One region of the Endozoicomonas sp. 4G genome, then DNA from elsewhere that is predicted to be linked to it. Evidence: predicted binding sites of a transcription regulator. Region 1 holds the regulator's gene; the other holds the start of a gene.
The links. Region 1 encodes LexA, which represses DNA repair genes until DNA is damaged. Its sites were predicted from a motif close to TACTGTNTANNTANACAGTA; they were not measured.
Positions count from the first base shown of each region.

Region 2: ruvC (crossover junction endodeoxyribonuclease RuvC) is a predicted target of LexA. The motif match lies at 1,671-1,690, and genes of this name have one in related genera.

Region 1 is NZ_CP082909.1:2,201,232-2,205,592, forward strand. It holds gene K7B67_RS08500 (PTS sugar transporter subunit IIB) at 1-264, shown strand, start outside; gene K7B67_RS08505 (hypothetical protein) at 456-698, shown strand; gene K7B67_RS08510 (SulA-like leucine-rich domain-containing protein) at 720-1,094, opposite strand; gene lexA (transcriptional repressor LexA) at 1,078-1,686, opposite strand; gene K7B67_RS08520 (TetR/AcrR family transcriptional regulator) at 1,827-2,474, shown strand; gene K7B67_RS08525 (L,D-transpeptidase) at 2,498-2,980, shown strand; gene nagZ (beta-N-acetylhexosaminidase) at 3,017-4,063, shown strand; gene K7B67_RS23945 (mechanosensitive ion channel family protein) at 4,063-4,361, shown strand, end outside.
Region 2 is NZ_CP082909.1:1,518,122-1,522,482, forward strand. It holds gene aspS (aspartate--tRNA ligase) at 1-488, shown strand, start outside; gene K7B67_RS05695 (YebC/PmpR family DNA-binding transcriptional regulator) at 610-1,356, shown strand; gene K7B67_RS05700 (hypothetical protein) at 1,353-1,538, opposite strand; gene ruvC (crossover junction endodeoxyribonuclease RuvC) at 1,744-2,268, shown strand; gene K7B67_RS05710 (hypothetical protein) at 2,265-2,810, opposite strand; gene ruvA (Holliday junction branch migration protein RuvA) at 2,956-3,567, shown strand; gene rarD (EamA family transporter RarD) at 3,622-4,361, opposite strand, start outside.

The DNA of each region.
Region 1 (4,361 bases):
AGTATGCTGGTAAAGAAAATGCGTGAAGCTGCTGAAAGTCAGGGTAAAGAAGTAGAGATTGAAGCCTTTGGCGCTACCGATTTCGACGAACAGGTAGCCAGCTACGATGTTGTCCTGCTGGGGCCTCAGGTTAAATATATGTTGAACGACCTCAGGCAACGTGCTGCTGAGTATGAAATACCGGTTGAAGCCATCAGCCCTATTGATTACGGCACTATGAATGGTGCAAAAGTACTGGAATTTGCCCTGTCGCTAAAAGCCTGATTTATTAAAGGTTCATCAAAGAATGTTGTGTGCCTGTTTTGCAACAGGTACACAAGCTTTCGTTCTTCTATCACCAGAATCCTCCCCACAATCCCCTAAGAACACAGATCACAATGTTTTGGCCTATTGCATCATTGGGCACAATGCTGCATGATTTCCCCCTCATACACGCTACTTATATGGAACCAAATATGGCTGCATCGTTTTTGGAAATTGTGGAGCTTCCAACGGGCGAGATTGTTCTGCGACGCAGTGATGACGAGGGTGAGCCTCTGCTGACCATGAAGTTTTCTGAGGAAGCTATAGAATTTCTCGAAGGCGGGCATCTGCAAGTGGCAAAGGTCATGTTTGATGCGGGTATGCAGGAGGTGGCTGAACTGACTCGTCCACAGCCTGCTGATGAAGAGATCCCTGAAAACAGAGTACTGCATTAACTCTATTTTGATGGACAGGTTTCAGGCAACCTGTCTGCTACGAATAGCCAACCCCTGGCACTGTCCATTTTGGGCAGCGCTTTCAAGTTTACCTAACCATCCTTTATCCAGATCTCCCAGCCAACTGATAACGGTGTGGCTGGTACCCGATGCGAGAGCCTTCCGGGTAAGCTCCAGTGTCTGATTAGTATTGCTGGAGCTAAAGATTTGCACCTTGTCATGATTCAGGTCACAACTCTTTAACCAGTGAAGAGTTCGGGTATCTGATTTGTCTGCCAGAATAAGCGTTAACCAACGTTCACTGTCACTGGAAAGTTGACTGAGCATGGGGTTCAGGAGTTGTTCGGCCTGCCATGGCTTTCCTGAGAGAATAAGCTCATTAATAATGGGTTTCATTTCTTATAACTCCAACGCTTAAACCTTCAATCGCGAACGTATCCTGTGTGAGGTCAACGACAATGGTTTCGAACTCATCGTTTTCCGGATGCAGCAAGACTTTATTTTTCTTTTTCTCGAATCTTTTGACGGTGACTTCATCTTCAATCCGGGCCACGACAACCTGACCATTTCGAACGTCTGCTGTCTTGTGAACCGCCAGCAGGTCACCATCAAGAATCCCGATGTTTTTCATACTCATGCCTTTGACCCTTAACAGAAAGTCAGCGGATGGGTTAAAGAAACCCGGGTTGAGCATCAGGTGATCCTCTATATGTTCCTGGGCAAGGATCGGGTTACCGGCAGCCACCTGGCCAACAATAGGAAGCCCTTCTGGTTGGCTGTCTGGAATTCGGATACCCCTTGAGGTTCCGGGGGTCATCTCAATAGCGCCTTTACGGGCCAGTGCCCTGAGATGCTCTTCTGCGGCATTGGCTGAGCGAAAGCCAAAGGTTTTGGCAATTTCGGCCCTGGTGGGTGGGAAACCTGTCTCTGCGGTATGAGATTTGATCAGGTCCAGTATTTCAGATTGTCGTTTAGTGAGCTTATTCATAAGAGTGCGATCTGTTTTTTTATACAGTATCTGTGATTATATACAGTATGATGGTCGTGGCAAGTGTAACCTTGACACTGCAGGATTAGAAACGTAGCTTTAAACGGTCGTTTATTAATCCTTATAAAACTCCCTATATCATGGCGCAACCTTCAACTATCGATAGAATTCTGGATTCAGCCGAGCTGCTTTTCGCCGAACATGGCTTCGCAGAAACCTCTTTAAGAACAATAACCAGTCAGGCAGGCGTGAACCTGGCTGCCGTGAACTATCATTTCGGCTCTAAAAAAGCTTTGATACAAGCGGTCTTCGCCCGTTTCCTGGCTCCTTTCATGGAGGGTTTGAATACTACGCTGGATGAGTGGTCAGACCAGAGTGAACAACCCGACCTTGAAGCGGTGCTTGAGATACTGGTCGACCATATTCTCGCTGTGAAACCCAGAAGACCCGATGATATTTCTATTTTTATGAAACTCATGGGGCTGGCCTTCACTCAGAACCAGGGGCACTTGAAGCGTTATCTGACTGAAACTTATGGAACCGTCTTCAGCCGATACTTTGAGTTGCTGTTCAGGGCCTGTCCTGACCTGCCCACTGCCGATAAATTCTGGCGCACCTACTTTATCCTTGGCTCTGCTATCTTCTCAATGTCCGGTGCTGATGCACTCCTCGCCATCGCCAGCAGAGACTTTGCCATTGATGACAACCTTGAGAAGATCATGAGAAGAATGGTGCCATTTATGGCTGCTGGCCTACGAGCTCATGCTACTTACGACAAGGGCCGATAAACCAGCCAACACGGGATTGATCTGTGCATATTAATGTTCGAATTGCCTCACAAACCCTGGAGCTGATGCAAGAGGGAAAGGTGACAGCCTGTTATTCTGTATCAACTGCGAGTAAGGGAACGGGGCAGCAGGAGGGTAGCTGGCAGACTCCTCTTGGACGCCATGTTATTCGCGCTAAAATCGGCGAGGGTCTGCCTGTCCATGCTGTGTTTGTTGGCAGGCGATTCACAGGGGAGATTTATTCTCCCGAACTAAAACAGCAATATCCTGATCGACGGGACTGGATCTTAACCAGAATTCTCTGGTTAAGTGGCCTGGAACCCGGTTATAACCGTTTGGGAAATGTCGATACTATGCGGCGATATATCTATATTCACGGCTCACCCGATACTGCCGTGATGGGCGAGCCGGGATCAAGAGGCTGTGTGCGGATGCACGGTCACGACATGATAGATTTATTTGACCGGGTTCTGCCGGGAACTACTATTGATATTCTTCCGGAATAGTCTTACCGGTTTTTGGGTCAGGAGAGCAATGAAAGTATGAATACGCGTGATCAGAACAATGGAAAAAATAATGGCGTTTTAATAATCGACCTTGAAGGTCAGGCTCTTCAGCCTGAAGAGCGGGAGTTACTCCTGCACCCCGGTGTTGCCGGTGTGTTATTTTTTGCCCGGAATTTTCGTGATCGTAAACAGTTGAGTGAGCTGGTCAGCGATATCAGAAGTATCAGACAGAACCTGATCCTGATGGTGGATCAGGAAGGTGGCAGGGTGCAACGTTTCAAAACCGATTTTACCCGTCTTCCACCGGCAGAAAGCTATGCCAGATATTTCAATTGTGACCCTCAAAAAGCGCTGGAGTTGATTGAAGATTGTGGCTGGCTGATGGCCGAAGAACTTCTCTCCTGCGGTCTTGACCTGAGCCTGGCTCCGGTACTGGATCTGAATCTTGGGTTGACTGATATAGTAGGCGATCGTGCGTTGGGCAGTGAACCCGAAATCGTTATTAAACTGGCCACAGCCTGGCGCAGTGGTGTTCATGAATCAGGAATGGCCTGCGTCGGTAAACACTTTCCCGGTCATGGCAGTGTTAATGAAGATTCTCACTTAACCTTGCCCAGGGACAATCGTTCGCTCAATGCCATCCGGCAGCGAGATATGCTGCCATTCAAGGCACTGATAGAGCAGGGGATCGAAGCGATTATGCCTGCTCACATTGTTTTTTCTGAAGTGGATGATCAACCTTGTGGTTTTTCTTCAATCTGGTTGCAGGATATTCTCAGAAAACAACTGGGCTTCGATGGGCTGGTGATCAGTGATTGTCTGACTATGGAGGGTGCAGCGTCCGCCGGAAGTTACTCTCTCCGGGTTGAAAAAGCCTTGAACGCAGGCTGTGATCTGCTGTTACTCAGTAACAGGGAAGGTGTCCGGGAAGTACTGCCCTGGCTTGAACAGTGTTCTTTCTCAACCCCTGATCTGTCACCCCTTCAGGCCAGCGGCGGCCGCCCCCTGGAAAAACTGGTTACCATGGATCGATACCTTAGCTGCAAGGACAGACTGGATTACCTCTCTGAACGATTTAACTAATGCCTATTTTAGCCACTTTTTTTCAGGACCTGAATATTCCTAAATGGGTTATTCAGGTCGTTATTGTGCTGTTGATTTCAGGTGTTCTCAACCTGATCTCCTCCAAGATATTCAACCGTCTGGGCAAAAGTGTTCGAGCAACCCGGAACCCCTGGGATGATGCGGTTATCAGGTCACTCAGAAAGCCAGTCACCCTGCTGATCTGGATCGTCGGAGCCTGCTGGTCTGTGGATGTTATTGCCAAGGTTACGGAGTCAGCCCTGTTTGATGGACTGAGTCATTTCAGGGATGTCATTAT
Region 2 (4,361 bases), 680 kb from region 1:
TAGACTTCCCGATGTTTGAAGAAACAGACGACGGTGAGCTGACAGCCCTGCATCACCCGTTCACAGCGCCAACCACTTCACCTGAAGAGCTTGAGGCGAATCCTGCTGAAGCTCTGTCCCGTGCTTATGACATGGTGATCAATGGTTACGAAGTGGGCGGTGGTTCTGTTCGTATACACAATCAGGCCATGCAGCAGACGGTATTCCGTATCCTGAAGATTGAGGAAGCAGAGCAGCAGGAGAAGTTTGGCTTCCTGCTGGACGCTCTGAAATATGGCGCACCTCCCCATGGCGGCCTGGCGTTTGGTCTGGATCGTCTGGTGATGCTGCTGTGTGGTACTGATAACATTCGTGATGTCATCGCCTTTCCGAAAACTCAGTCGGCAGCCTGTCTGCTGACCCAGGCTCCGGGCGAAGTCGACGCTACCCAGCTGCGCGATCTGAACATCCGTATTCGTCGTGCTCCAGCGTCTGCAACCAGTCACTGATTGTTCAAGCGTCTGCGACTGTTTTAGCGTCTGCGACTAATTAAAAGGTCTGCGACCAATCAATCCATTGTTAAAGGCCGGTTTTACCGGCCTGTTCAAGAAAAGATAAAGGGTATTTTCTATGGCAGGTCATAGTAAATGGGCCAATATCAAGCACCGTAAGGCGGCACAGGACGCCAAGCGTGGCAAAGTCTTCACCAAAATCATTCGTGAGCTGGTGGTAGCGGCCAAGCAGGGCGGTGGCAATATCGAGGATAACCCCAAGCTGCGCCAGGTGGTTGATAAGGCTCTGGGTGCCAATATGACCCGTGATACCATCAACCGGGCCATTGCCCGGGGTGCTGGTGGCGATGATGATTCCAATATGGAAGAAGTCACCTACGAAGGTTATGGCGTTGGCGGTATCGCAGTTCTGGTGGAATGCCTGACAGACAACCGTAACCGTACCGTTGCCGAAGTGCGTCATGCCTTCTCCAAGCACGGTGGCAACCTGGGTACTGACGGTTCTGTCGCCTATCTGTTTGAGCGCAAAGGGCAGATTTTCTTCGAACCGGGCCTGAATGAAGACACGGTTATGGAAGCCGCTCTGGAAGCCGGTGCTGAAGACGTTGTGACTAACGACGATGGTTCCATTGAAGTGGTGACTGAGTGGACTGAATTCATGGCCGTAAAAGAAGCCATTGAAGCTGCGGGTCTGACCCCGGCGGGTGGTGAAGTGGCAATGATCGCTTCCACCCAGACGGAACTGGATAAAGACGGTGCAGAAAAAATCATGAAGCTGGTGGATCGTCTGGAAGATCTGGACGATGTACAAAACGTTTACACCAACGCTGATATCTCTGCCGAAGTGATGGAGCAGCTGGGTTAAGTTGTTCCTTCCTTTTGAATGGCCTCGATAACGAAAGTGTCGGGGCTTTTTTGATGCTGTTTTTGCTCTGACAGTCTCGAGGGCAAATCAGTGAATGCCCAGACATTGAAGCCCACCAGCAGCATAAACAATACTGCCGTGATAGCAGTGATAATTATTAATGTTTTTAGTAGGTCAGACATTGATCGTTTCCGGATCACCATGAAAGTATTGCCGGAGAAATACTAAGCTGCTTCCATCGTTACTCACAGGCAAGTTTGGTAATTCAGTGTTCTTGAATTGTAAGTTTCTGATACCTTGCCCCATCGCTGGTATATTGTATGGATGTACAGTATCCTTTCGGCATAAACATTGGTACTGAAATCCTGACTTGAGAATACATTCTGAATGGCCATCCTGATGGGGATAGATCCGGGATCAAGAATTACCGGCTATGGATTAATTGAAGAAGTAGGTAATAAAACACACTACGTGGCGTCCGGGTGTATTCGTATCCGGGAAGCGCCCCTGCCAGAGCGATTGCAGCAGATTTATGACGGTATCAGCACCCTGATTGAACGTTACTCACCACAGTCAGTGGGTATAGAGCAGGTCTTTATGTCCAGGAACGCTGACTCGGCACTGAAGCTGGGGCAGGCCAGGGCAGCGGCCATTGTGGCGGTGGTTAATCACCATATTGAGGTATCGGAGTATTCTGCCCGGCAGGTCAAGCAGGCGGTGGTTGGCAAAGGTTCCGCAGATAAGCATCAGGTAAAGCACATGGTAAAGTCGATTCTTGACCTGAGTGATACTCCCCAGGCTGATGCTGCCGATGCTCTGGCGGTGGCACTTTGTCATTCCCATACCCGCTCCAGCCTGGTCAGAATGGCGGGTGCTACGGGTACCCGACGTCGGCGTCTCACAGGTTCCTAATGCGGATAAACACAAAGGTGGAAGGACGCGATGCAAAGCACCAGATCCAGAATTTGTTGTGGCGTATAGATTTTCACCAGCGCTGTCCAGTTGGCTGAACTTATGGTCTGTTTTTTGTAGAGTTCTTCGGTGGTTCTCAGTATCAGGCGTTGATGGCTGTTCCAGCCCGGAGCCAGATGGCCGTGAGCAACCATTTGCACATCACTGGCTTGCAGGCCGGTGTCCAGGGCGCATTGAGCAATCACCGGGGTCAGGTGTCTGGCATTGCACAGGTAGGCACTTCGAAGGGCAACCAGAGCGCGATCTTTCAGGGGGAGGCTGCTATAGCCTTGCATATAACTGGTAAAGCTGCGAGCAGGTTTGGCAAGCTCAGGTGAACTTGGCAGGGGCTCTGGAAAGTCCTCCTGCAACAGAAATTTCTGTGACTGAATAAAAGGTATAGAAATAGCGCCACCGGCTACAGCGGGATGGTATTCACTGGCCAGACCGGCCTCGGGCAGGATCTGCCAGAGTGATCCTAGAAACGTGCGAAGTTTTGTCAAGGGGTGGGCTCCTCCGGACTTCTGAGCCATCAGATTGAATGTCTCTCAGTGATTAGAGAGGGACAATTCTCAGGAGTTCGTGGTCGCCGGTGTATTGTTAGGTGTTCTGACCCCATAGTCAGAAAATTCAAAATCTGGAAAAACGATGATTGGAAAAATTCGGGGCCTTCTGGCTGACAGGCAGCCTCCTCATTTGTTGATCGAAGCCCATGGTATCGGGTACGAAGTGGAAGCTCCGATGTCGGTTTTTTACAAACTGCCGGAGATTGGGCAAGAAGTCGTTTTACATACCCACTTTGTGGTGCGGGAAGACGCTCAGCTTTTGTACGGTTTCAGCAGTCGTGATGAACGGGAGTTGTTCAGAACCTTGATCAAGGTTAATGGAGTTGGTCCCAAGCTTGGGCTGACTCTGTTGTCAGGTATCGAAGCGGATGCTTTTGTGCGCTGTGTACAAGAAGGTGACAGTGCCACGCTGGTGAAGTTACCGGGTGTCGGTAAAAAAACCGCCGAGCGGCTGATTGTTGAAATGAAAGACAAGCTGGATCGCTGGCAGTCAGCCCCCCTGCTGGAAGGGAAACCCTTGGTTGCCGGTGGTGAAATGGCTGTGGCAGCAAAAGATAACGAACAGGAAGCGGTCAGTGCGCTGGTGGCCCTGGGTTACAAGCCCCAGGAAGCCAGCAAGGTCATCGGCAAGCTGTTCAAGGAAGGCATGACCAGCGAAGAGCTGATTCGTCAGGCTCTGAAAAGTATGATCTGATGGCTCCCGGTATTATTGAGTAGCCATTGAGTAGCTGGTGAGGCACGGGGTGTCTCACCGGCTTGCCTGATTTGCAATTTTCTGAGTGAGCCTTCTGGCCGAGTCAACACAGATGATTGCGGTAGCCAGCCAGATAAAGCTGTAGCTGAACCACTGTTGTGCTGTGAAGACTTCCCCCAGGGCAGTGATGGCCACCACAAAGATCAAAGCAGGCTCCAGGTAGCTCAACAAGCCAAACAGGCTGACAGGCAGATTCCTGGAAGCGTTGATGTAACAGATCAGTGACAGGCTGCAGAGCACTCCCAGACCCGGCAGCAGATACCACAGGGTGGCGGAGCGGGTCAGGTTCTGGATAAAGCTCTGATCGCTCATCAGTATGAACAGACTGGCTGGCAAGAACAGCAAATGCTCAAACAACAGAGCTGGCAGGGTGTCGACCTGCAAAGGCTTACGGATAATGAAATAGACTGGATAAAGCCCTGCTATTGCCAGACTGACCCAGGGTAGCGAGCCCTGTTGCCAAAGCATGGCAAGCACGCCCAGTGAGGCGAACCCCATGGCAAAGTACTGAGCTTTGTTCAGTCTCTCGTTAAAGACCAGCTTGCCGGTTAGCGCCAGGGTCAGGGGCAACAAAAAATAGCCCAGAGACAGATCCTGAGTTTTATTATTCACAGGGCCCCAGACAAACAGCCACCACTGAAAGCCAACGATCAATCCACCCAGAGACAGCATCAGCACGGTTTTCCGGCAGAGAAAAATGGCACTGAAACTCTGCAGTCGGTCCATGCGATAGC